Regions from separate parts of the Stieleria sp. genome, predicted to be linked through region 1. Evidence: riboswitches for the same ligand, from Rfam matches in the RefSeq annotation. Region 1 holds a riboswitch; each other region holds the start of a gene.
What was found. Region 1 has a riboswitch for cyclic di-GMP ahead of ABX749_RS05850 (TadG family pilus assembly protein). Riboswitches for the same ligand answer to the same signal wherever they lie in the genome.
Positions count from the first base shown of each region.

Region 2: it holds a riboswitch for cyclic di-GMP, as region 1 does, so the genes downstream of both, ABX749_RS00735 (hypothetical protein) here and ABX749_RS05850 (TadG family pilus assembly protein) in region 1, are expected to answer to the same signal.
Region 3: it holds a riboswitch for cyclic di-GMP, as region 1 does, so the genes downstream of both, ABX749_RS00970 (Flp family type IVb pilin) here and ABX749_RS05850 (TadG family pilus assembly protein) in region 1, are expected to answer to the same signal.

Region 1 is NZ_JBFHKV010000092.1:374-8,322, forward strand. It holds partial or broken gene gltA (NADPH-dependent glutamate synthase) at 1-822, opposite strand, end outside; gene ABX749_RS05840 (sulfide/dihydroorotate dehydrogenase-like FAD/NAD-binding protein) at 927-1,826, opposite strand; gene ABX749_RS05845 (TadE/TadG family type IV pilus assembly protein) at 2,206-2,613, opposite strand; gene ABX749_RS05850 (TadG family pilus assembly protein) at 2,625-3,761, opposite strand; cyclic di-GMP riboswitch class I at 3,799-3,879, opposite strand; gene ABX749_RS05855 (hypothetical protein) at 4,161-4,493, shown strand; gene ABX749_RS05860 (hypothetical protein) at 4,566-5,459, opposite strand; gene prfB (peptide chain release factor 2) at 5,786-6,910, opposite strand; gene mnmA (tRNA 2-thiouridine(34) synthase MnmA) at 6,989-7,949, shown strand, end outside.
Region 2 is NZ_JBFHKV010000008.1:15,439-23,387, forward strand. It holds gene ABX749_RS00715 (hypothetical protein) at 1-447, shown strand, start outside; gene ABX749_RS00720 (hypothetical protein) at 529-1,119, opposite strand; gene ABX749_RS00725 (DUF4112 domain-containing protein) at 1,119-1,511, opposite strand; gene ABX749_RS00730 (deoxyribonuclease) at 1,623-2,720, shown strand; cyclic di-GMP riboswitch class I at 3,149-3,241, shown strand; gene ABX749_RS00735 (hypothetical protein) at 3,300-3,944, shown strand; gene ABX749_RS00740 (pilus assembly protein TadG-related protein) at 4,009-5,202, shown strand; gene ABX749_RS00745 (TadE/TadG family type IV pilus assembly protein) at 5,288-5,713, shown strand; gene ABX749_RS00750 (ATP-dependent DNA helicase RecQ) at 5,950-7,389, opposite strand; gene ABX749_RS00755 (GspE/PulE family protein) at 7,525-7,949, shown strand, end outside.
Region 3 is NZ_JBFHKV010000011.1:1,531-9,479, forward strand. It holds partial or broken gene ABX749_RS00945 (DUF1549 domain-containing protein) at 1-686, opposite strand, end outside; gene ABX749_RS00950 (class I fructose-bisphosphate aldolase) at 1,114-2,193, shown strand; gene ABX749_RS00955 (SGNH/GDSL hydrolase family protein) at 2,251-2,973, opposite strand; gene ABX749_RS00960 (hypothetical protein) at 3,098-3,631, opposite strand; gene ABX749_RS00965 (Flp family type IVb pilin) at 4,087-4,266, shown strand; cyclic di-GMP riboswitch class I at 4,885-4,983, shown strand; gene ABX749_RS00970 (Flp family type IVb pilin) at 5,144-5,323, shown strand; gene ABX749_RS00975 (prepilin peptidase) at 5,741-6,298, shown strand; gene cpaB (Flp pilus assembly protein CpaB) at 6,577-7,596, shown strand; gene ABX749_RS00985 (type II and III secretion system protein family protein) at 7,814-7,949, shown strand, end outside.

The DNA.
Region 1 (7,949 bases):
GCCGCGGCAATCATAAATCGGTGAATCGTATTGATCGGGATCGTAGGCCTTCATCAAGTTCACTCGCGTCAGAAACTCGTTCGCCGAGTAGACGCCGGCCAGCTGCTCACCGGGAATGTTCATGAACTTCGGCAGCCCCGCCCCGGTGGCGATGAACACCGCATCGTAGCCTTCTTCGTTGAACAGCTCGTCGATGGTGACCGTCTTGCCGATGACGACGTTGGTTTGAAAGTCGATGCCCATCGCCCGCATGTTCTCGACTTCTTGCCGAACGATTTCTTTGGGCAAACGAAACTCCGGGATGCCATAGATCAACACGCCGCCGATTTCGTGAAGCGCCTCAAACACGGTCACCTCGTGGCCTTTCAACGACAGGTCGCCGGCGCAGCTCAATCCCGCCGGTCCGCTGCCGACGATCGCAACTTTCTTGCCCGTCAGCGGTGCGCGTTCGGGAAGCCCCACCTGGCCCGTCTGGCGTTCGTAATCGGCCACAAATCGTTCGATGTGCCCGATCGCCAACGAATTGAATCGCCTGGCCAACACGCAGGCGCCTTCGCATTGGTTCTCCTGAGGGCAAACACGCCCCGTGACCGCCGGCAACACGTTGTCCTCACGCAGCTTGGCGGCTGCGGACAGGTACTCACCCTCGCGAACCAAATCGACGACTTCACGGATCTGCACGCCCACCGGACAGCCGTGCGTGCACTTCGGATCGGCACAGGTCAAACAACGCTGCGACTCGCGCTGCGCGATCGCTTCGGTCAAGCCCAAGTTGACTTCGTCAAAGTTATGCGCCCGCTGGCATGCCTCCTGTTCGGGCATGACCTGGCGGGGAATTTTGGTGCGCTCTTTAGGAGGAAGTTTATCAACCATTGATCAGAATCTGAATGGTGCGTAGATGGTGTCTGACGTGTGACCCTTGACTTTCAAACCGTCCGTGGACCGACTTCCGGAAACTTCTGCTCCATGTGGCAATGGTGAGCTTCCTCCAGGTCGTCAGTCGGATCGACCTCGAATGCTTCCAACGATTCCTGTTCGCGATCACGGTACATCTTGTTGCGCTGGATCAGATTGGTGAAATCGACTTGATGCGCGTCAAACTCCGGTCCATCGACACAGGCGAATTTGCATTCCTTGCCGACGTACACTCGACAGCCGCCGCACATGCCGGTGCCATCGACCATGATCGGATTCAAACTGACGATGGTCGGGATCTGATGCGGGCGCGTGACCTCGGCGACCGCCCGCATCATCGGGATCGGACCGATCGCCAACACGTGATCGATCGTTCGCCCCTGATCGATCAACGCTTGCAACTTCTGTGTGACGAAGCCGTGTTCGCCGCAGCTGCCGTCGTCGGTCATCAAATACAGTTCGTCGCTGGTCGCGCGAACCTCGTCTTCCAAAATCAGCAACGACTGATTGCGGGCACCGACGATCGTGATCACGTGGTTGCCGGCTTGTTTCATCGCGACCGCGGTTGGGTAGGCGATGGCCGTTCCCACGCCGCCCCCGATGACGACGACCGTGCCGAACTTCTTGATCTCCGACGGCTCGCCCAAGGGGCCGACCACGTCCAAGATCGAATCGCCGGCTTCGAGTTGATTGAGCAGTCGCGTCGTCTTGCCGACACCCTGAACGATGATCGTGATCGTCCCCTCTTCGACGTCCGAGTCGGCAATCGTCAACGGGATTCGCTCGCCGTGCTCGTGGATGCGGACGATCACAAACTGCCCCGCCTGCCGCTTGCGGGCAATCCGAGGCGCTTCGACACGGAACAACTTGACATCGCCAGAGAGAAAGCGTGATTCTTTGATGGGAAACATGGCGGGCGTGGTGTGGAGTGCGACCCTGTACGCTGGGCGGATCGGCCGCCGGCACGTGAGTTGGAAACACCTGATCCGATGAACGGGCGGCCTTTCGTGCAAGCACGACTCGTGCCTGCCTGCCGCTCAGCTGCCGCAAATACCATGCCTGCTGCTGACGTTCGTTTCCCGAAACGGTCACGCTGGCAGTAAAAGGGACGCGACCGATGTGAAGAATGCCGACAGATCCGGCCAGTCGCCCCATTGTCACCCGCTGCAGAGAATGTGCCCCACAGAAGCGCAATTCAAGACAGCGTGCGCCATATCGCACACACCTGTCGGGCTGACTGCACGAACGAAGCCATGCGGGACCAATCCGACTGGCAACAATTCGGGTTGCTCAATCCAACCGCTCGGACCGCATCTTGGTCGTGGCGCTGAGTGTCACTCCGTTCAAAAACGAGCCGTTGATCCAGCCGATCTCGTTGTAGCCGACCTCCACTTTCACCGTGATCTGTTCATTGTCAAACGCGGCACTGGGGTCTGGATCCACCGTCACATCCGACGGCGAGACGCTGACGGATGCATCGGACAAAAATTCGACGACCTTCTGCTTGACCGAATCGGCGGTCGCATCCGGCAGGGCGGCCTCGCGAGCGCCCTCTCGCGATGCATTGGTCAGTAATTGTTGGACCATCATCCCTCGACCGAACTCGATGATCCCTAACACCAAGAGGATCAAGAATGGCGCTACCAACGCGAACTCCACCGCGGCGGCCCCCTTTCGTCTACGTCGAATTGCGTTCATTCAATCAAACCTTATTGCACGATCACGGGCGGAGAGTAAATGTTCTGGCTGGTCCCACTGACGCCAGGGGCCGCTTGAACAACGCCTTTGAATGTGACGTTGGCTGGCTGGACGCTGACATATTTGTTTCCGCCGGTCAGATTGACGGCAACGATCCGGACACCGACAAACTTCACGATCACGAACTTCGCATTGTTGCCGTTGCCCGAGACGTCACGATAGATGGGAATGATGACCGGTTTTCCGGCAATGGATTCGAGATCATCCTTCACGCTGGCACTCAAGCCGGGATCACCGCCGAGGATCAATTCTCCGGAATCATCCAGCGCCAGTGAACCGCCGTGATAATCGAGGTCGGACTGTGAAAGTCCGTCACGAATTTGCCCGGCCAGATGCTTGGTGGAATTGGAGGACTGGCCGATATTGACCGTTCCAAAGTTTCCCGAGCTTGAAGTCCTCGTCGGGAACAACACGACTTCAGGAATACCGTCGGGAGTGGCGTCGACCGACTGGCTAATCGCGTCGTATCCCCAATCGTCGGCACCCCGACTTACTTGTTGCTCCCAATAGTCTTCGTCAACCGTGATTGGCAGAAACGGGACATTGGCACCGGCCCCAGGGACCTTGAATCCGCCAACGTTCTTGATGATCGCTGCGGTGGCCTCGGCACGCAGCATCATGCTCGAATAGCCGAAGATATTTGCAAAGAATAGACCGACTTCCCCGTTCCGATCCGCCGTTTGGCTCACTTTGACACGCACCGCATTGTATTGTTCAGGCTCATCAAACGTCATCGACCCACGTGGATTACTGAAATCGATCCTGCCCACGACGATGTCACCGTCCGAATCGGCGTTGAAGGTATTCCTGTGGACGGTCACCTGTCGATCCAGCACCGGATTGTCTTCGACGTACTGCTTGGCAGTGCGTCGCGTGTCGGTGATGATTCGATACGCATTGCCGTCATTGCGAAATTCTAAGACGGCTGCGTGCGCGGCCGCGTCGGCCGACCGCTGCAGATCCGATTGCGCCACCATCAGTACGCCTAGGTCAACGGCGCACGCAACCATCCCCAGTACGACGACGAGCAACACCGCGACAAGCACGGCGACGGCACCACGCCGACGCCCGATTTGATTGGACTTCATTATTTGACACTCGGAGCACACTTGACGCCCCAGCATCACGGGTAGCTTGGCGGTCTCTTCGTTTCAGAGATCCATAGCTTTGCGTCCCGGCCTCACGACCGGTTTGCCTTTATCTGCGACTGGAATTGTGGCGAATTGGACTAGTAAACTGCTCGAACCCTATGTCATTGCCGGACAGACGCAAATTCTGAATTGCCTCTGGGACGCAAAGTGGCTGACTTTAGGGATCTCCCTCGCGCCGGAGCAGTCAGACGGCCGAGAAGCCAGAACCTCTGCTGGTCCGGAAACGCGATGTCGCCGGACGGACCGGAGGTGTCACCCGGCCGGCGATGAGATGTTTAGCCGGGGGAGTTCGATTCCTCGGTCGATTTCCACCACCGCCGAACGGGAGACACCGCCATGACCAAGTATTTTGTCCAATCAGGAACGCTTCGCACCACCGTCCAAGCCGAATCGTCTCGCAAGGCGGCGCTGTGGGCGGTCCATCAAGCCATGCAGCAAGTCTTACCGGTCGACGACACCGATGGCAAAACGGCTCAATCGAAAATGGAGTCGGCGGCGACCGGCGGGATTCGCGTGATGGATGAGATCGTCCGCGTCAGTGAACTCGGTTTCGACCGCGAGGACGCGCCGGTGCTCTCCACGATGGATGTCGTCCGCCAATGGAATGAGATGTTTGCGGCGCTGGACCGCTTGCAACGGATGCTGCACGAAGGTGCCGTGGCGGCGTGACCGCACCCTCAGCCATGCGTTCGATGGACCGCCGGAGTCACGCCCGATGGAAGGTGTTAGCGGAACTACTGGTCAGCCGACGCGTTCGGCGATCACGCGCAATTGTGCCGCAGCGTCGGTGAGAGAAGCGTCTGGATAACTTCCTTCAAACGCATCCTCGTCGTCGTCGATCTCATCGACCTCAATGTAGACCTCTTCCTCCGCCGCCTCTTGAATCGGAGCCTTTTGCGGCGCGGGCGCCGGCCTGTCGACGCGCCGCACTTCGCGTCGTTGAGAGGAAGCCATCGGGACGTATTGCGACTCCAGCGCCGCGCAGGCCAAGGACTCGCGCGTCTGACGCCTCACACGATCCCGCCGTTCTTCCTGCGACGCGTCGGGAAACAAACCGCGGCACGGACGGTTCACCAGGGTCGCCACCAGCAACGTCAGTGCAGCCACGATCCCAAGCAACGGGATTTCATAGGTTGCCCCGACAACCACCGTGATCGACAACACGAACGCAAGCAGAGCTTTGAACAAATAGTCCGATGCCGACGCCGCCAGCGCAACCGTCCAGTGCGATGTTGTTGCACGAGACGCTTTGGTCTGCGATGACGCTGTCTGCGCCAATCGGCTGGCCGTGTCGATGAATAGATGAAGCACCTTTGCAACAAAGCGCAGCAAGGCAAACGCGATCACCAACATCGGAAGCGGAAAGGTGGCAACACCCGAGTGATCCGGGAAATAGAGAAACAAGAACACCGCCGCGACACACAAGACGGCCATCGTCCCGCGGATGACAAGCCGCAACTGATGCGATGCTTCGAATGCCGCGACTGCAGCCGACACCGCGCGTGATTCGGACACCACCAGCGGTTTACCGTGGACCTCTGTCGATGCCTGTCCACTGATCACTTGGGGGCCGGCTTCAACGCCGCGGGACCTGTCGAGGCCACTCGCCCGTTCGGTTTGACTAATCATGCCCATGATAGCCAAGCTCCAGTTGGTACTTGTAAGACTGGGCGGTGGATCCTCTCATCATCAAGCTCCTTGCCATGGCAACCTTCGGTCGCGAGCTGCTTCATGATGCACAAAAGAGTGAGAGGGATCATCCGCTCATTGATTCGATCTGTTCTCCCTGCCGACGATGTCTGCACCTCCGTTATAGCCAGCCAGCACAGGCTGTCGAGGAAATTCAGCGGGGAACATCAATCAATTCACAGCCATTATCCGATACGCCATCAATCTGATGAACAGCACCACACCACCATGGTGGGGTCATGTAATGAAGCTGACGGCGCGCGGGCGATCACTCAATCTTCATCGGCGGTGACCGCGGTCTTTCCACCCGCCCGCCAACGCAAAAAGGCGTCCAGAAAACCTTGCAGTTCGCTGCCGTCGATGACACTGTTGAAATTGCCGACGTAGTGTCCGGTCCTGGCATCTTTGACGCGCTGGTCGGGGTGCAAGAAGTAGTTGCGAATCTGGCTGCCGAAACCGGTCCTGGCCTGGGTGCCATACTTCGCCGCCGTTTCCGCTTCGCGTCGCTCCTCTTCCAATCGGGCCATTTTGGCGCGAAGCATCTTCCACGCGTTGGCCTTGTTCTGGTGCTGGCTGCGTTCGCTTTGGCACTGCACCACCGTATTGGTGGGGATGTGAGTGAGACGAATGGCGCTGTCGGTTTTGTTGACGTGCTGGCCACCGGCACCACTGGCGCGAAAGGTGTCGGTCCGAACGTCCTTCTCTTCGATTTCGACCTCAATGGAATCATCGATTTCAGGCGCGACGCTGACCGCAGCAAAACTGGTCTGCCGCTTGCCTTCACTGTTGAACGGGCTGATGCGAACCAAGCGGTGCATGCCCTCCTCGCCTTTCAGATAGCCATAGGCCATCGGCCCGCGGATGGCGATCGAGGCACTGTTGATGCCCGCTTCTTCGTTTTCATGCCGGTCAAGCAATTGGATCTTGTAATCTTGGTTGACCGCCCAAGCGGAGTACATCCGCAACATGATGTCGGCCCAGTCGTTGGCATCGGTCCCGCCATCCCGGGCGTTGATCGTCAGAATCGCTCCGGCGCTGTCGTTGGGACCATCGAGCAGGGCTTTCAGCTCCAAATCATCCAGAATGTTTTCCAAGCGTGAAAGCTCCTGGCTGACCTCGGCGGCAACCGATTCGTCCTCATCCGCCATCTCCATCAAGACACTTAAGTCCTCGACGCTGCTGGACAATTCGTTCATCGGGCCGACAATGGCTTTGAGAGCCTTGAGCTCGCCGACCGTTTTTTGAGCCGACTCGTTGTCGTCCCAAAAGTCCGGCTGGCCCATCTTGGCTTCGATTTTTTTGATCTGCCCTGCCTTGCCGCGATGGTCCAAGGACTCGGCGAGCAGTTTCAGGCGTTTTTCGATTTTTTCACTGCGCTGAACCAGTTCCGCGTCCATCAGTGATCACATCCTTTTCGCCGATCACGACGAATACTTGACATTGAGAAGACTTTCCAGAGAGGTTGAAAACTATACATGGCACGCGTGGTCCTGGCGATGAGTGGGGGAGTCGATTCGAGTGTGGCGGCACATCTGTTGCTCGAGGCCGGACACGAGGTGATCGGCGTGTTCATGCGCCACGGCGAGGAGTCCAGCGAAGTCTGCAAGGTGGATCGCGGTGCGGACCCATCCGCCCCGGCGGGTCAGGCTTCAGCCCCGTCGCTGCCCGTCCTGGGGGGCCTGGCGAGCGGGCGTGCCGACCACAAACAGGGCTGCTGCACCGCCAGCGATGCCGCCGACGCCAAACGCGTCGCCGCTAAATTCGGCATCCCCTTCTACGCACTGGATCTGCAAGCCGATTTCCGACGCATCGTCGATTACTTTGTCGATGACTACTTGAATGGACGCACACCGAATCCTTGCGTGAAATGCAATCATTGGATCAAGTTCGGCCGCCTGTTCGACTACGCCGCCGGTGTCGAAGCTGACTTTCTCGCCACCGGGCACTACGCCAGGATGATCGACGGCCAGTTGCACCGCGGATTGGACGGCCACAAAGATCAGTCTTACGCGCTGTTCGGAATTGGCAAGAGCCGTTTGCCACGAATGTTGTTGCCGGTCGGCGATTACGAAAAAACCGAAATCCGCAAGATCGCCGAAAGCCTCCAGCTGGGCGTCGCCGGGAAACGCGATAGCCAGGAAATCTGTTTTGTCACCCAAGGCCACCACAGCGATTTCGTCAAAGCTCGCCGCCCCGAACTGGTCGGCACCACGGCCGGCGACTTCGTCACCACCGACGGCCGGGTCGTCGGCTCACACGATGGCTACGAAGCGTTCACCGTCGGCCAACGAAAGGGCCTCGGGATCGCCCTGGGCACGCCCCACTTCGTGATCCGGATCGACCCCGAAACCAATCAAGTGGTGCTCGGGGAGAAGGAATCGCTGGCGTGCGGGCAACTGACGGCCGGGGATGCAAACTGGTTAGTCTCGCCGGAAT
Region 2 (7,949 bases), on a different contig from region 1:
TTGATGGCCGCCGCTCGATTCAAGGACCAGCGTCTCGACGCCGTTCTGTCATGCGAGCTAAGTGTCCAATTGACCGACCAACCCAACCGTCTGGCCGTCTCGATCAAGCAAATCCGCGCCGGGGCGTTGCCGCTGCCACTGTCTCAATTCAAAGATCGCATCAAGTTGATCGCATCGAAGACAAACCTGAACCTGCAATGGGACACTCAGGACGGTGAATCGATCGCACTGATCGACGTCCCCGACCAGTATCCGGGGCACATGGACGGATCGGTGATCATCGAATCGATCGAACTCGCCGACCAATACCTCACCGTCACCGGACAAACCGGTGACCTGCAATCGTCAACGTTCACGCCCCAAGGGGAGATCTACAAGCTCGCTCAGCTGGACGACGAACCGGAATCCGAGACTCTCTCTGACACCAGTTCATCCCGCGGCTTGTAAGCCGGCATCGACGATGGTGACGGGGTTCGGTCCGGCATCGACGAGCCCCCTCAGCCCCTCCCTGTGATCGCTCTCTCTTCGCTAAGTGTCCCGCTCGCAGAACAGGGTCGCTGTCCACGCGTGACACGACTCTGACGCCTCTCCATCCGCCCGCGAGAATCGAACCACGACCCGAGCGTCGGTGTCTGGGCCGTGGCGCCACTCAACCGGAGAACCTCCAGCCGGCGGACTCGTCCATTGCAGCCGAGCTTCGAAGCAGGAGGCCGTGTGGCGAATCAGTTCGTATCGTCCCCTGGCAAGTTGCCGGACCGATCCGCGGCCGGCCCCGATGTCACCTTCGAAATCCAAATAGCGCTCGCGATGATCGGCCAACCGCAGCGCCGGCGTGATGATGCGATCCATCCAACTCGCTGGCGGCTTGTCCAACTCGGGCAAGGGGTCGGTCGCCCACGTCCATAACGTTGCAGCCGACTTCGATGGGTGTTCGAGATGGTCCGCGCATGCATCACCCGCCCGCCCGCTCGATCGATCACCCGGCGGCTGGAACAACCAATCCCAATGCACCGGTCCCGCCGCGACGCGGCTTCCATCGGAGGGTTGCTGCCTGGCGAAACCGTGGCCGACCGCGTGAATCAGAATCGTGAACCGCGGCAAGGTGTCGATCGATTGCATCAGGGATCGGCCACTCGCTTCTTGAGATGTTTTTCCAATAGAACGGCATTGCGCCGATTGGATTTCCAATACCAATCAAACAGGTCACCGGCGATCGGCACGGCCCCAAGTGTCGCGTCGATCAAGACGTTGCCGCACATGCGGATCAACACGCCCGTCGACGCCTTCATGCGAAACGCTTCGCCGATCAACCAGAGCCCGACCACCGCGGTGGCCGCATCGCCCACCCCCGGCAGAAGTCCCACCAACGTGTCCAACCCAAATCGGATGCGGGTTCCGGGCAATGCAAATTTGTCATCCATCAATCCGGCGAACTTGCGGACCCGCGCCAGACGCCGCTCCACGTCTTTCCATTGCGACATCTCACGCACTCCCGATTGTCGTATTGCCATTGCCCAAGACACCCAAGTTTACCTATAGCCACCTAAAACAATCGAGAGGGTGATCAACGTCAGCCCCGGCCATCACGGTTGGGCCCAGCAACGTTCGGCAAGGAGGCCGAGGTGGGGATCTTTTCCAAACGTCGAAGAAAAAGCTCCTTCAGTAGCACAAGTTCGCTGCTGCGCTGGTTCGGTCCAGGCGCCACCACGCTCGGATTGCTTTACGCGCTCTACATGATGCTGACCGGCGGGCTGAGTTTTTCATCACTTGACGGATTGCTCGGACCGGATCCGGAGACGGCCTTTCGCGGCGAAACCATTTCGCTCGGCGACCGAACCGAACGTCCGCCCGATCGCATTCGCATCGCGACCTTCAATATTGAACACTTCGCGGACAAAAAATCCAGCATCCGAACAAACGAAGACGGCGTCGATGTGTTGGGAACGATCGCCAAGATCGTCAGCACGTTCGATGTCGTGGCGATCCAAGAACTACAGGGAGCCGACGGCATCGCCCTGCAACGACTGGTCGGACTGTTGAACGAATCGGGAGGCAACTTCGCCGCGACGATGAGCGACCCGATCGGCGAAGCCTACCTGGAATCGTACGCCTTCGTTTGGGATCGGTCACGGATCAACCTGGTGCCCGGCTCCGCCTATGTGGTGCAGGATCCCGGCAAACGCATGTATCGCGAACCGATGGTGGCGACGTTCGAAACCGTGGTCCCCAAAGAAAGCACCCAGCGGCCGTTTCGATTCACGATGATCAACGTCCACACCAAACCCGACCGCGTCGATCCGGCCGATCAGGAGAGCGAAATCAACGTGCTGGCCGACGTCTTTCAACGCGTCCGCGAATATGAGTTTCAACAGTTCTCCGAAGACGACTTCATCTTGCTGGGCGATCTCAACGTCAGTGAAAAGAACCTCGGACAGCTGAAATTGATCCCCGGCGTGCTCTCCCTGGCGGCCGACATTCAAACCAACATCAATCGCACCAAAACCAACGATCACATCCTGATCGACAGCAGCGTGACCGCCGAATACTCGGGGCGACTCGGCGTGATCGATTTGAAGGCCGACCTGGGCCTGACCGAAAAACAGGCCAATGCGATCAGCGATCACATTCCATTGTGGGCCGAGTTCAATCTCTACGAACAGCCGCCCGCCACTCGAGCAACCGCCACGGCCAGTGGCCCCGGAACGCGATTGATTCAGTAGTGCTCCGTCAACTCTTAGATTTGGGGGGTGCCGCGGAAAAGGGGTCCGGTACGAATGGCACGGGCATACGTGTTGGTGTGCAGGCTTTAGCCGCCCACTGTCGCTGCGTCGCAGCGACCGGAAATCGCCCAAAGGCTAAACACCAACGGTTACCCAATCCGTTGTTCCTTGAGTTCGTGCCATTCGGGTCAGGTACCAAGAATGCAGAGCACCACAACCCTGGGTCACTACCACCCGAGAACCGGGTTGGCCATCCACAAAATTGAGGGCATTCCCTCAGCGTGGCCCGACAATCGCCACGACCCTCATGACGTGCAGGGGGGAATGCCTCATCACGGCCCATACATATGGGGAAACTCAAGTTTTCGGGCGCGAATCGACATAGCGTTTCAATGCCAAATCAGCTCGAACGGTTCCCCCTTTCAAAGCCCTCGAAACGGCAAACCACGTGTAAGCGTGGGACGCAAAGTCATGGGTCCGGCCTGCTTCACTCGAAGCGTTCGGATCGCCAGACCACCGAAGGGGATTGCCAAGCTCGGCTGCGGCATCTTTTCTGCCTCGTCAATTTAGGGAACCAAAATGTCACACGCATTGAACCGATTCGGCGCCGTTCGCGCCACTTTGATCGCGGGGGGCTTCTGCTTATTTGCCTCTCTCCCCGGCGTCGCCGCAGCGGTCGACCCCGTCCTGTTCTTGGTCGAGGAGGATTGGGAACTGACGATCAACGAACCCGAAGTCAACATCAACTCTCCCCAGGTCGCGTTCTTTCTCTATCCCGACGCGGATCACGCCGATTGCTATTTCCAACTGCAGATGAACTACGCCGCCGATGACGGCTACTCCAGCGGCGGTTTCCATGTCGGGGCCTTCTGTGCCGAAACGCTCATCGACGAAGAGCGAAGTCAAATCCAAGAGGCACTCTACTGCGACAACGACCAGATCGTATGGACCAGTGCCATGGCCGTCTTCAACGGGCAACTGATGTTCGCGGTCAAAGATGGACACAGCATGCAGTGGGGCAATTTTGGCGGCCCGGAATACCTGGTGCAGATGGATGATCAGGAACTTCACGCCCTGGACCACTACACGCCTGAAAAGAGCCTCGAGTCCGTCGACATCGGATTCGGGAAAAATCGGGTCGCCTCGATTCGACTCAAGACGGTCCGTCTGACCTACACCAACGGTCACACCCAGACGATCCACGTCAATCAATTCGTTCAGTAGCAGCACCACGATGCGCACGAAACGTCGTGAATTGTCGATCTCATCATCTTCTCAGGGTCATCTCATGTTTCAAATTTCACTCCAGCGCGACCGCGCTTGCAAACCCGTTGCTCGCCCAAACTTCCCGCCATCTCAACGACGCTCGGCGAAACGTCGAAAGGGATCAGCCCTCGTCTTCAGCGTGTTCTTGGTGGCCGGACTGTTGGTGGTTTCGGCGATCGCGATCGACTTTGGACACATCAATGTTTCCCGCACGGAGGTCAAACGGACCGCGGATGCCGCCGCACTCTCAGCCTGTTGGGAACTGTTTGACGGAGTCGTCGAAGGAAAAAGTGCATCGACTGTCCAATGCGACATCGCAGATTCGGCTTCGTCTATCGCGGCAAAAAATATCGTCAGTTCCCGAGCACCGACGCTCAACACGTCAACCGATATCGAAATCGGATTCTACGACAGGAACAACCCAGGTGCACTCGACAACTCTGATCCGTCTAAGTTCAACGCGGTGCGCGTCAACGTCAGACAGACGGACGCCAATCAGCAAGCCATTCCGCTGTTCTTCGGATCAGTGACCGGACGAGCAACCCAATCCCTGCAGGGAGCTTCGACGGCGGCGCTGTTTAAGACGATTTCGGGTTTCCACAAGCCGAACAAAGCAGGTGAAACACTCGACATCTTGCCAATCACACTGGACGAAGAAACGTGGGAGTTGGTCAAAACAAAACAGACACGAGACGAGTATTGCTACTCAAACGGCCAAATCCAATCCGGCAGCGATGGGTATTACGAGTGTTCGCTCTACCCGACCGGAACGGGGTCGCCTGGAAACCGTGGCACGGTTGATATCGGTGGTGCGAACAACAGTACGACCGATATCCGGCGTCAAATCTTGACCGGCATCTCAGCTCAGGACATGGACGAACTTGGACAGGCATTGAACTTTGATGGGAATCATCAAATCGAACTCAATGGCGATACCGGCATCAGTGCGGGAATCAAAGCCGAGTTGCAGCAAATCGTCGGACAGCCAAGGATCATTCCGATTTTCCGTAAGGTGCAGGGGAACGGCAACAACGCCATGTACACGATTGTTGCCTGGGAGGGCATCCGCGTATTGAGCGTCAAATTGACAGGGCCGATGAACAAAAAGCACTTGACGATTCAGCCCTGCCCAATGATCGCGAAATACTCAATCTTCAGTGACCAAACGGTCAACGAAAGCGAGTTTTTGTTCACACCCGTGATGCTGGTTGATTGAACCAGCAGCCCCAACGATTGCCAGCGTCCACGTCGGGCGGGTTACCGCCTGACGTACTCCTTCAAAGCACACATCAAACCAACAAGTGAATCAAGTGAAAAGTCGATTCCGCAGAAAGCAAACTCGTCGCGGTGCCGCGACCGTCGAGTTTGCCCTGATCGTCCCCGTCATGCTGACCTTCACGTTCGGGCTGATCGAGATGGGACGAATCAGCATGATCAAAGAAGTAGTCGTCCAAGCATCACGCGAAGGGGCGCGCGTCGGGGTCCGACCCACCGCGTCGATCGAAGACGTGCAGGCGCGGGTCAACGAAGAGTTGGCGATCATGAATCTGACCAGCGCCAACGTGGTCATCACACCCTCGTTCCTGGAAGAAGCGGAACCGGGAGACGACATCACGGTCCGGATCACGATCCCGATCGGTGAGGTCAGCTACGTCCCAGGATTCTTCGCCTTCGACGGTCTGGACATCGTCGCCGAAACCGTGATGCGGCGCGAAAGCACCGGCTGATCCCAGCGGGACGCGCGCAGCATGCTGGTTCAATCGGATCACACGTGGGATTAGCCGTCTCGCGCGAGCGTACGGGCCAGAACCATCATCTAAACGCACCGAGGCCCGTAGGCTCGCGCCAAACGGCTGATTCGATCCACATGCCGGTCAGCCAACGGCACCCCAGCGGGAAGCGTCAGCGACCGGCGCGTGTGGAACGCACCACACGCGACACCGGCCGGCGCCGCATGCCGACCTCACCCGGACACTTCCGGATCGGCAAAATAACGGTTCAAAAACTGTTTGCGATCACCTTGTTCGGCCGCGAATTGAACCATCGCGTACAACCGCTGTTGATCGCGACGCTTCTTTTCAGCCAATTGATCGTCGTCTTGGAACCTCGCCGGTAGCGGAGCACACACCTCAAAACACTGCGGCGGCCGCGGACCGGCGACCACCCCGTGGCGATCCAAGATGGAGATCGCCGTCGCGATCCGGTGGTCGTGTTTGCTGCGACGCTGCAACTGGGCATTCATCCATTCCAGCCCAAACGCCCTGCACTGCTCGCCGTGCTCGGCCATCAATTGATACAACCGCGTGTAGAACGCGGCATCGGGATTGGACCATTCGATGAATTGCATCTGGGTCATCAAGTCCTCTTGCGCGTACAACCACACGCACCGACTCGGCTGCCCGTCGCGACCGGCACGTCCGATCTCTTGATAATAGGACTCGATCGAACCGGGGGTCTCCGCATGCACGACCATGCGGATGTCTTCCTTATCGATGCCCATGCCGAACGCGTTGGTCGCCAACACCAGATCGGCATCGCCGGACATGAATTCGTCCTGGACACGCCGGCGCTGGTTGCGTGGCAAATCGCCGTGGTAACAGACGTGATCAATTCCTTCGGACAGCAAGTGATCGCTGAAACGCTCCAGTGTTTTGATCAACGAAAAGTAAACGATGGCGCTGCCGGAGCGGTACTCGGGATCGCGAAGGATGTCGCGGAGCTGATTCAGTTTTTCTTCTTCGTCATAGACCGGGATCACATCCAAAAGCAGGTTCGGGCGATCGATGCCTTGGTGAAACAGTTTGACTTGTGACGCATCGATGCCGATCTGGCGGTAAATGTCTCGGCGGCACTCGGCCGTCGCCGTCGCGGTCAACGCAAGCGTGGTGGGCTCACCGATCGACGCGCGGATTTCGGCCACCCGCGTGTAGTCGGGGCGAAAATCGTGTCCCCACTGGCTGACACAATGCGCTTCATCAATCGCCAACAGACGGACGGTCCGGCGTGACAGGGCCTCGCAGAAGTCGTCTTTGCGGAAACGCTCCGGAGTGACAAACAGAATCTTGTACTGTCCTTGGGCCAAGGCTTCATAACGCGCCAACCGCGTTTCGCGATCCAACGATGAATTGATGAAACCGGCATCGATTCCCCGTCTCTGCAGCGAATCGACCTGGTCCTGCATCAACGCGATCAAGGGGGAAAGCACCAACACGATCGAGCGGTCGTCGTCGACACTTGACAGTGCCGGAATCTGGTAACAGAGCGATTTTCCCATGCCGGTCGGCATCACGACCATGGCGTGCCCCCCCGCTAAAACGTGTTCGATGATCTCTGCCTGTCCGGGGCGAAAGTCATCGTAGCCGTAGAATCGGCGGAGGAGTTCCTTGGGGGGTGGCGCATTCATGCCACTATTTTTCACGCCCGAGCCGACTTGGGAACGGGGCAGGCGACCCTTTTTTGCGTTGCGCGCCGTTATCGTTCATATTATCCAACCGCTACTCATGACCGACTTCTCCGATTCTCCTGGAAGACCCGCAACGTGAACGATGATTCCGCGATCGATTTCGACAATCTAGAAAAGCTGGAGGGTGAGACGGAGCTTGCACCACCGGAACTCTTCGCCGCCAACCTGATTGAATGGTCGCTGGAGCGACACGCCAGCGATCTGTTTGTTTCGGACATCGATGGTGCCGTGCTGATTTCCGTCCGGCGACTGGGCCGGATTGAACCGGTTCGTAAACTCGCCCGCACCTACGGCCATCGGCTTCAAGGACACCTGCGTGTTTTAGCAGGCGCCGATGCGGGTGAATCCGTCCGCCCGGTCGAAGGCCGCGGCAACATCACCACGCCGGACGGATCCAAGGCACATCTTCGGCTCAGCAGCATCCCCACCCTGTACGGCCAAGACGTGGCGATTCGATTGTTCGATCCCGTGCGTGGCGCCCGACCGCTTGACCAACTGGG
Region 3 (7,949 bases), on a different contig from region 1:
TCAATGGTCTGCGGTGACGGCGGCAGCCCGTGCAGGTCGAACACCAGGCGTCGCACCAACGCTCTCGGCTCGGCCGGCGGCGCCGCGGTCAGTCCCTGTCGGGCCAGGTCTCGGTCGATCAAGGCGTCGATCGAGGCATTGGAACGGGCGATCGGCCGATACGCCCAGTGTTCGTGGGCACGCTCGACGGGAAGCCCCGTTTGCCGCGTCGGTTCCCCGCCTGTTGCACTCGGTTGTCGGGGATCCACGGCACCGTTTTCGACCCATCGCCGAAACGCCGCGATCGTGGCGTCGTCCAGTTTCCCGTCCGGAGGCATTTCCAAGGCCGGATCTTCGTACGCGATCGCTTGGATCAATCGACTTGCCGCGGCGTCACCGGGAACAATCGCCGGACCGAGATCACCACCGGTCTGCCATCCGTCACGTGAATCCAGCACCAGTCCGCCGCTGGCCTCAGTCTCCGTCGAATGGCACTCCAGACAGTGCTCGATCAATGCCGGTCGAATCTTGTTTTCGAACCACTGGATGTTTTCAGCGTCCGTTTCGTGCGGCAACGACGCATCTTGTCCGTTCTCGCCGGCCGCAACGCCGGGGCCGGCTTCCATCCACGCGACCGAGACGACGCACGCCATCACGACGCACCGCAGGTTCGGCAGCGGACGGTGAAACAGGACAGTGAGAAACACGGCCAGGGGATGGCTAACGCGTCGCGGTGGATCTGGCATAGGTGGGAAAGTGCCAAGATTTGGAAGGGAGCGGACCTGAGAAAAAGGATCGCGGGGGAAGTCCAGTCTACTCGGAATCCACCAGTGGTGGCAAATCCGCACACCACGGCGGATCGCACGCGAGCCTCGTGCCTGGCCAGTTCACCGGACGATGCCGAAACGTTGCCGGTTTCGGCGAAGTTCGGTTCCCCACGCCCTGCTGGCCCAAAACTTGCGAGCGAAACAAAGCGCGCCACAAGCGGACCGGTCCGAGACTGAAATTGATTGCGAGTAACGGTCGGAGTCCCAATTGCTGCACTTCGCGTGACCGTCGCACGGTCTGCTTTGTGACGCAGCCGCGCAACGGCTGTGCAATACCGCCCAACTTTTTTGAACTGGATGATCCCTGATGACAACCAAAACCAAGACCAATGTGCTCGATCTACTCGGTAGCGATGGGGAAGCGTTGCTGAGCCATCAATGCGAAACGATTCCCGCATCGCAATTGCATCTGCCGGGTCCCGATTTCGTCGACGAGGTCTGGGCGCACTCCGACCGCAGTCCCCGCGTGCTTTGCGCGATGCAGTCGTTGTTCAATCACGGTCGGCTGGCGCGGACGGGCTATCTGTCGATCTTGCCCGTCGATCAAGGCGTGGAACATTCCGGTGGTGCATCGTTTGCCCCCAATCCGATTTACTTTGATCCCGCCAACATCGCACAATTGGCCGTCGAAGCGGGTTGTAACGGAGTCGCATCGACGTTTGGTGTGCTCGGCGGGATCGCGCGAAAGTACGCACACCGCATCCCGATGATCTTGAAGCTCAATCACAACGAACTGATGACTTATCCGGCCACCTATGACCAGGTTCCCTTTGCCCGCGTCCGCGACGCTTGGAACATGGGATGTGTCGGTGTCGGAGCGACGGTCTATTTCGGTTCGCCGGAATCGACGCGACAGATCCGAGAGATTTCCGATGCCTTCGCCGAAGCTCACGAACTGGGCATGTTCACGATGCTGTGGTGCTACCTGCGCAACTCGGCATTCACCGTCGATGGCGTCAACTACGAAGCCTCGGCCGATTTGACCGGGCAAGCGAACCATTTGGGATCGACGATCAATGCCGATTTCATCAAACAGAAACAACCCACCAACAACGGCGGCTATCGGGCGCTCAACCAAGGCGGCAACAAATACGGCAAGTACGACGATCGGATCTATGAGGGGCTGTCCACCGACAATCCGATCGACCTGACCCGCTACCAGGTGCTCAACTGCTACATGGGACGCTGCGGCCTGATCAACTCCGGCGGAGGATCCGGTGCGAACGACTTCCAACAAGCCGTCCGCACCGCCGTCATCAACAAGCGTGCCGGTGGGATGGGATTGATCAGCGGTCGCAAGACATTCCAGCGTCCGATGGGCGAGGGCATCGAGTTGTTCAACGCCATTCAAGACGTCTACTTGGATCCCGACATCACGGTGGCGTAAATCGCGCGACGTGCCGTGGTTGGGGCGTCGAGCGGAGCCGGCGGGTCTGGCGGCGTTTCAGTCAGCCAGCGCGGACTCGATCACTTCGGCGACGTGCTCACCGAGCAGCTTCGACCCTTCGGCGGTGTAATGGACGTTGGCGGGCCGTTGGTGTTGTTTGACCGATTCGGCGAAGGCAAAGAACGGATCGGTCTGGATCCCGCCGACTTTGGCGATCGCTTTTGCCGCAGCGGCGTTGTACTTGACCGAGTCACCGACGACGCGTCCTGCGGCGCCCTCGGGAACAGGCGTCGTCTCCCGCCAAATGACGATCTTGGCCTGTTGCTTGATGCGGCGGGCCAGCGTTTCGATGTTGGACTGGTACTCGTCGATCGGCACCTGTCGGTGCGAACCCTCGGCTTTGGGGTCGGCCAGATTCTGACCTTTCGGCCCCATGTACTTCAGGTCGTGCAGTCCGAAATTCCAATGAACGACATCCCACTTGCGATCGCCGAGCCATTGATCGATCTGATCTAATCCACGCGTGGTGGGCCCGCAGTTGGTCGGCGGTCGAAACACGTTGGCCTTGCCTTGCATCGCCGCCCGCGCGGCGACCATGTAGCCGATAGAGATCGAGTCGCCGATCAGCAGCACATTGGGAAGCTTGGGATTGACTTCCGGGGGTTGGAAGGCCGGATTGACCTTCTTGGGTGCCGGCGTTTTGGCAGCGTCTTGGGCGGGGGACGAAACGACGTGAGCGAGCGCAACGATCAGGCAGAGTCCGAGTCGGATCATGGTCATCGGGTTCCATGGCATGGGAATTGGATTTCAATTCCCCTCATGATATTTGCCCGATGCCGGCCCGTGCCTCCGTCTCGGACCCACGGACCGCACTTTTGCCGTATTTGTCGACGCCGGCGACGTCTTATTTGCCGCCCTTTTTGGACACGTTGCGGACGGCGAAGGGATTCTGTTGCGGGCGGCCGATCCGTTCTTCACCTTCCATCGTTTCTTTGCTGATGACGACCGACGCGATCGGCAATCCGTACTTGTCTTCGAGAATGTATTGAATCGCGAAGTCATCCTGCTCCAGAATCTGGATGACTTGCTCTGGCACGTTACAGTCATCCAAATCAAGTTTTTCGATGTTCTCTCGCATCGCTTCTTCGATCTTGACATTCCCAATTCGTCGAAGCTGTGCGGTCAATTCGTCACTGACGGTGTACCAACCGTTGAGCGTTCCGCCGTAGTCCATCGTGATTTTGGTCAACGTGAAATTCTCGTCCAAGCGGTGAGGAAGGTCTTTCTCACTCTCCTTGATCATTCGTTTGATCTCCGCTTTGCTCAGTTTGTTGTCGCCGGACTTCTTGTTGAACAAGGATTCGACGTAGCTGCACCCTGACGAAGCGACAAGGACGAGGGACAGGACGGCGGTGGTGAGTCGAGAATTGAATTGCATCGTTAAACCTTCCAAGTGAGTTCATCCACTGACAATTTGAGTTCGATTCCATCGTCTGAGACTACGGCGCAGTTGGATTGCAGAACCCATCGAGTCGTGCTCGGACACTGAAACAGGGTGTGCCGGCAGGGTTTGGCTCATGCTGACCGTTACGACCGTGACAGGCACACCCGGATCGGCCGACGATGAGATTTCGTTGCCGCACAATTTTGCTTCACCAGCTTTCTGACATACGGTCCAGGTAGAGAACGTGTCCGTGACGACGCGTTTCTGAAACCCCGATCATCGCTGCGAGAGCAGAGTCGATCGGACACGGTTTCGGACGGTGGCTGGCTCCACTTTTTTTGGTGTCGGTGCTGCTTCTCTTCCGGGTTCCTTTTCACGTTGAAACGGCCCATTAAGTCATCAATGGATGTCTTCGATCTTCGAAGGCTCCCCACATATGAGATTGAAAAATGAAAAAGTTCGCTAATAGCATCGTTGAGTTCTTGAAGGAAGAAGATGGCCCCACCGCAGTGGAGTACGCTGTGATGTTGGCCTTGATCGTCGTCGTTTGCTTGGCCGCTGTCGGCACGATCGGCACCGAGTCGAACAAGAAGTTCCAAGAAGTTGGATCTGCAATCGCCGCTAACTAAGCGGACGATCGTTGCCCGAAGCGAGATCGCTTCAGCGGCACAGCCCAAACACGTCCCGGCGTCACCTATCAGCGGCGCCGGGGCGTTTTTTGTTGCGCCGCATGACAAAACGGGCCGACCACTGATTGTCCGATGGTTTCTTGCTACCGGTTTCGCAACGGTAGGAGTTCGCGGAACGGCGACAGCGGCCTGTCGAGTTAATTGAGAATGCGAAACGAATCGTGAGCCGCTGGCCGTGAGGCCTCGGGCGTTGCGCTGGGCCCGGCCGCTCACGCGTCGCGGCTCACTCAAGCAACAGGCCGCGAGCCCAATAGGGCTTAATCGACAAGGTGCGGTCGATCATCATTTGATGTCAGCAAGTTCATGCCGGCGCAAACGGCGTCTTCATCGTCCGAGGGTGCTGAGCCAGAGGCGATCCCGCTGCAGGGGGCAAAGCTTGGTTTATCTGTTACATCCAGACCAACGTCACCCTTTGCCGATGCAGAATGCCTTGTCTAACTGCAGTTTTTTGACTCGTCAGTTTCCTGACATAGGTTTCTGTTGAGAGCGGGTCACGATGATCTGCTGCCGAGGGTTCGACCAATCGACGGTCACCAGAACGCTCGGACGGCCTGGCTCCCCAGAGAAAGGCAAACCGCATCGAAAGGGCGGGGCGCAAAGCTACGGGTCCGTGGGCAAAGCAACTCGCTTTGCTCGAAGGATAGCCGAGCTGCCAAGGGAACAGTCGAGATCGTGTTTCAGATGCGATCCCGATTGCCTAGGCAAGTCTTTTGGAGACGTGGCTGCTTCTTTTCCGGGATCCTATTCACGTTGAATCGGACCAGTAAGTCATCGTCGGGAGTCATCGCAAATGACATCCCACCGAGGAGTTTGAATAATGAAAAAGTTCGCTAATAGCATCGTTGAGTTCTTGAAGGAAGAAGATGGCCCGACCGCAGTGGAATACGCTGTGATGTTGGCCCTGATCGTCGTCGTTTGCTTGGCTGCAGTCGGCACGATCGGTACCGAGTCGAACAAGAAGTTCCAAGAAGTCGGTACGGCAATCGCTGCCAACTGAGTCGGTGTTGGCGAAGTTCTCGCTCAGAAGTTTCGCCGACAACCACCCCGAGAGATTCTCGACGATTGGCCGGTGTTTGGCTTAGTCGCATTCACATCGGTCACGTCGAGTCTCTTTTTTTGCGCCCATCCGTCTCGGGCGACCACGGAATCCACCATGAACTATCCACTCCTTCCCACTGATGCGGCAGAGCACGTTTGGCAGCTTTCGTGCTGCTTTATCACGTTGCTCTTTGCGATGTTCAGTTGGATGTTGGGACCACGCTGAATCCTCGCGTGATCCACTCGCCGCATGCCGCAGGTCGGCATGCTCCCACTCCTGCCTACTACGCTGCGGCCGGCGTCTCATCCGATTCCGCCGCGCCTTGACTCGACCACCAACACACCTTTCTAGAGAATCGTCACGGGGAACTAAGCCATGGAAACCATCCTCCAGGGTCTGACAGAGAATTGGGCCGTCTGGTTTGTTACGGTCGTCTTGATCGTTGCCGCGGTCATCGATGGAGCCATTTTGAAGGTTCCCAACTGGCTGACCTTTCCATTTATCATCTGCGGTTGGGTTCACTGCACCATCCAGGGCGGCATGGCCGGACTGGGATGGAGCCTGTTGGGCACATTTGTCGGAATGATGTTGTTGCTCGTTCTGCGAAATGTCGGCGGAATGGGCGGCGGCGATGTGAAACTGCTCGCCGGCGTCGGTGCCTGGCTCGGAACCGTGGTGACGCTCTACGCGTTTGCCGCGACCGCAATCGTGGGCGGCATCATGGCCGTGTTCATGATCTGGAAGAGCGGGAACTGGACCAAACACTACGCGATGGCGCTGCAAATTTTGGAAGAATGGAAGACGGTGAAGAAGCCTTCGGAGCTTTCCAAGATCGCCCGCGAGCGAAAACCGACCATGTATTTGCTGCCATACGGAATACCGATGGCAATCGGATCGATTCTCTATTTTGCCTACGCCGGAATGCTTATCTGAACGGAAGGTCAGACGTCTGTTTTTGGACACCAGGAAATCCACCTGAATGAGGGTGGGTTCCCTCCACAAGACCTACTGTTTTTGGGAATTTATCCTAGTTAGCTCATTCTTGGCGACTAGAGAAAGCAACCCTATTACACCAGCCCTACGCCTGCGGCTTGCGCGGTTGCAGGCAGGGGCTGGTTGTAACCGAGTGAAGTGAGTGGGTCGACAGCCTCCTCCCAGCTCAGTCCTCCACACCCGAAACGTAATCATCTGGTCTGGTACCAGCACACGCCATGCGAAACAAATCACTTTTCTTGCTACTTGCCGGCATCTGCGGCACCGTTGCGGCCGTCGGAGTCGGACAGTGGATGCAGGCACAAAACGGCACCCCCACCGAGATGGCGGAGATCTTGGTCACCACGGTTTCCATCAATCCCGAAGAACAAATCACGGCCGAGAAGCTACGGCTTGAACAGTGGCCGGCCGATCGGATCCCCAAAGGTGCCTCGGCGGAGCTGAGTCAGTTTGAGGGACGATTCGCCAAGGTCCCGCTGTTCGCCGGCGAGCCGATGTTGGACCTGAAATTAATGAACGAAGTCGAAGACAAGGTGGTGCCGAAAGGCTACGCCGTGGTCTCGTTGCCGGCCGGTCGCGACGGAACGGTCAACCTGGTCAGTCCGGGCGACCGCGTCGATATCCGCGGCTTCTTCACCAAGGGCGAGATGTTTGCTCGTGACATGGCCTTGGATGTGTTGACGGGCATCAAGGTTTATGGAATCGATGGGATCACCAAGTTTGATCCGGACCAACCACGCACACGATCCGCTCGCGACATCCAACTGCTGATTCGCAAGGCCGACGTCGAAGCCTTTGACTTTGCCAAGAAACTCGGCGAGATCTCATTGTCGCTGGGCAGCCCGACGGCCGATGACGAAAGCATTCCCGAAGGGGAACCGAGCGAAGCGGCCCGCAAGTTCTTGCGAGATCTACAGGACCGTCGTGACGAACAAGAGCGGCTGCGAAAGCTTGCCGCGGAAGAAAAACCCGTAGAAGTAGAACAGGCGGAAGCCGAGCCCAAGAAAGCCACCTTCCGCACTACAAAAATCATCAACGGAAGAATGATTGTTTACGAATGGGTGGAAGGGGAGCCGTTGCCGCGTGTCGTCGGAGACACTGGAGCGCTTGACCTGGCCACCACGGATGAATCGGCCGAGCAATCCGCCGACCAAAACAAACCGACTTCCGACGATTATCTACGAGGCGCCGACAGCCCCTTCTTTCAGCCCGAGGGCGGAGAAGAGTCTGACGAGTGAACCCTCGATAGATGAACAAAGTAAATCAAGACTCGCCGTTGTAGGAAAGATCTGGCTTCAGACTCTGAAACCAGACGGACCGAAACGGCGAGCGTGACCCGTCCCCTTTTTTATCCCGACGTTACTCGCAACGAACTGATGTATGTCGATGGTGAAAGTCATCGGCATCATGTTTCGGAAGGATCCGAGACGAAGGTTCTGCAAGGATGCACCTGCGATGCAAATGTTCCGAAATGCGGTCCGCCCAGCCGCGCTAAAGTTGATCGCCCTTTTCTCGGTGGCGTGTCTCGCGACTCATGCCGGCGCGCAAGACGTCGACGACACTCAACTGACTTCTGCCGCTGCGACAGCCG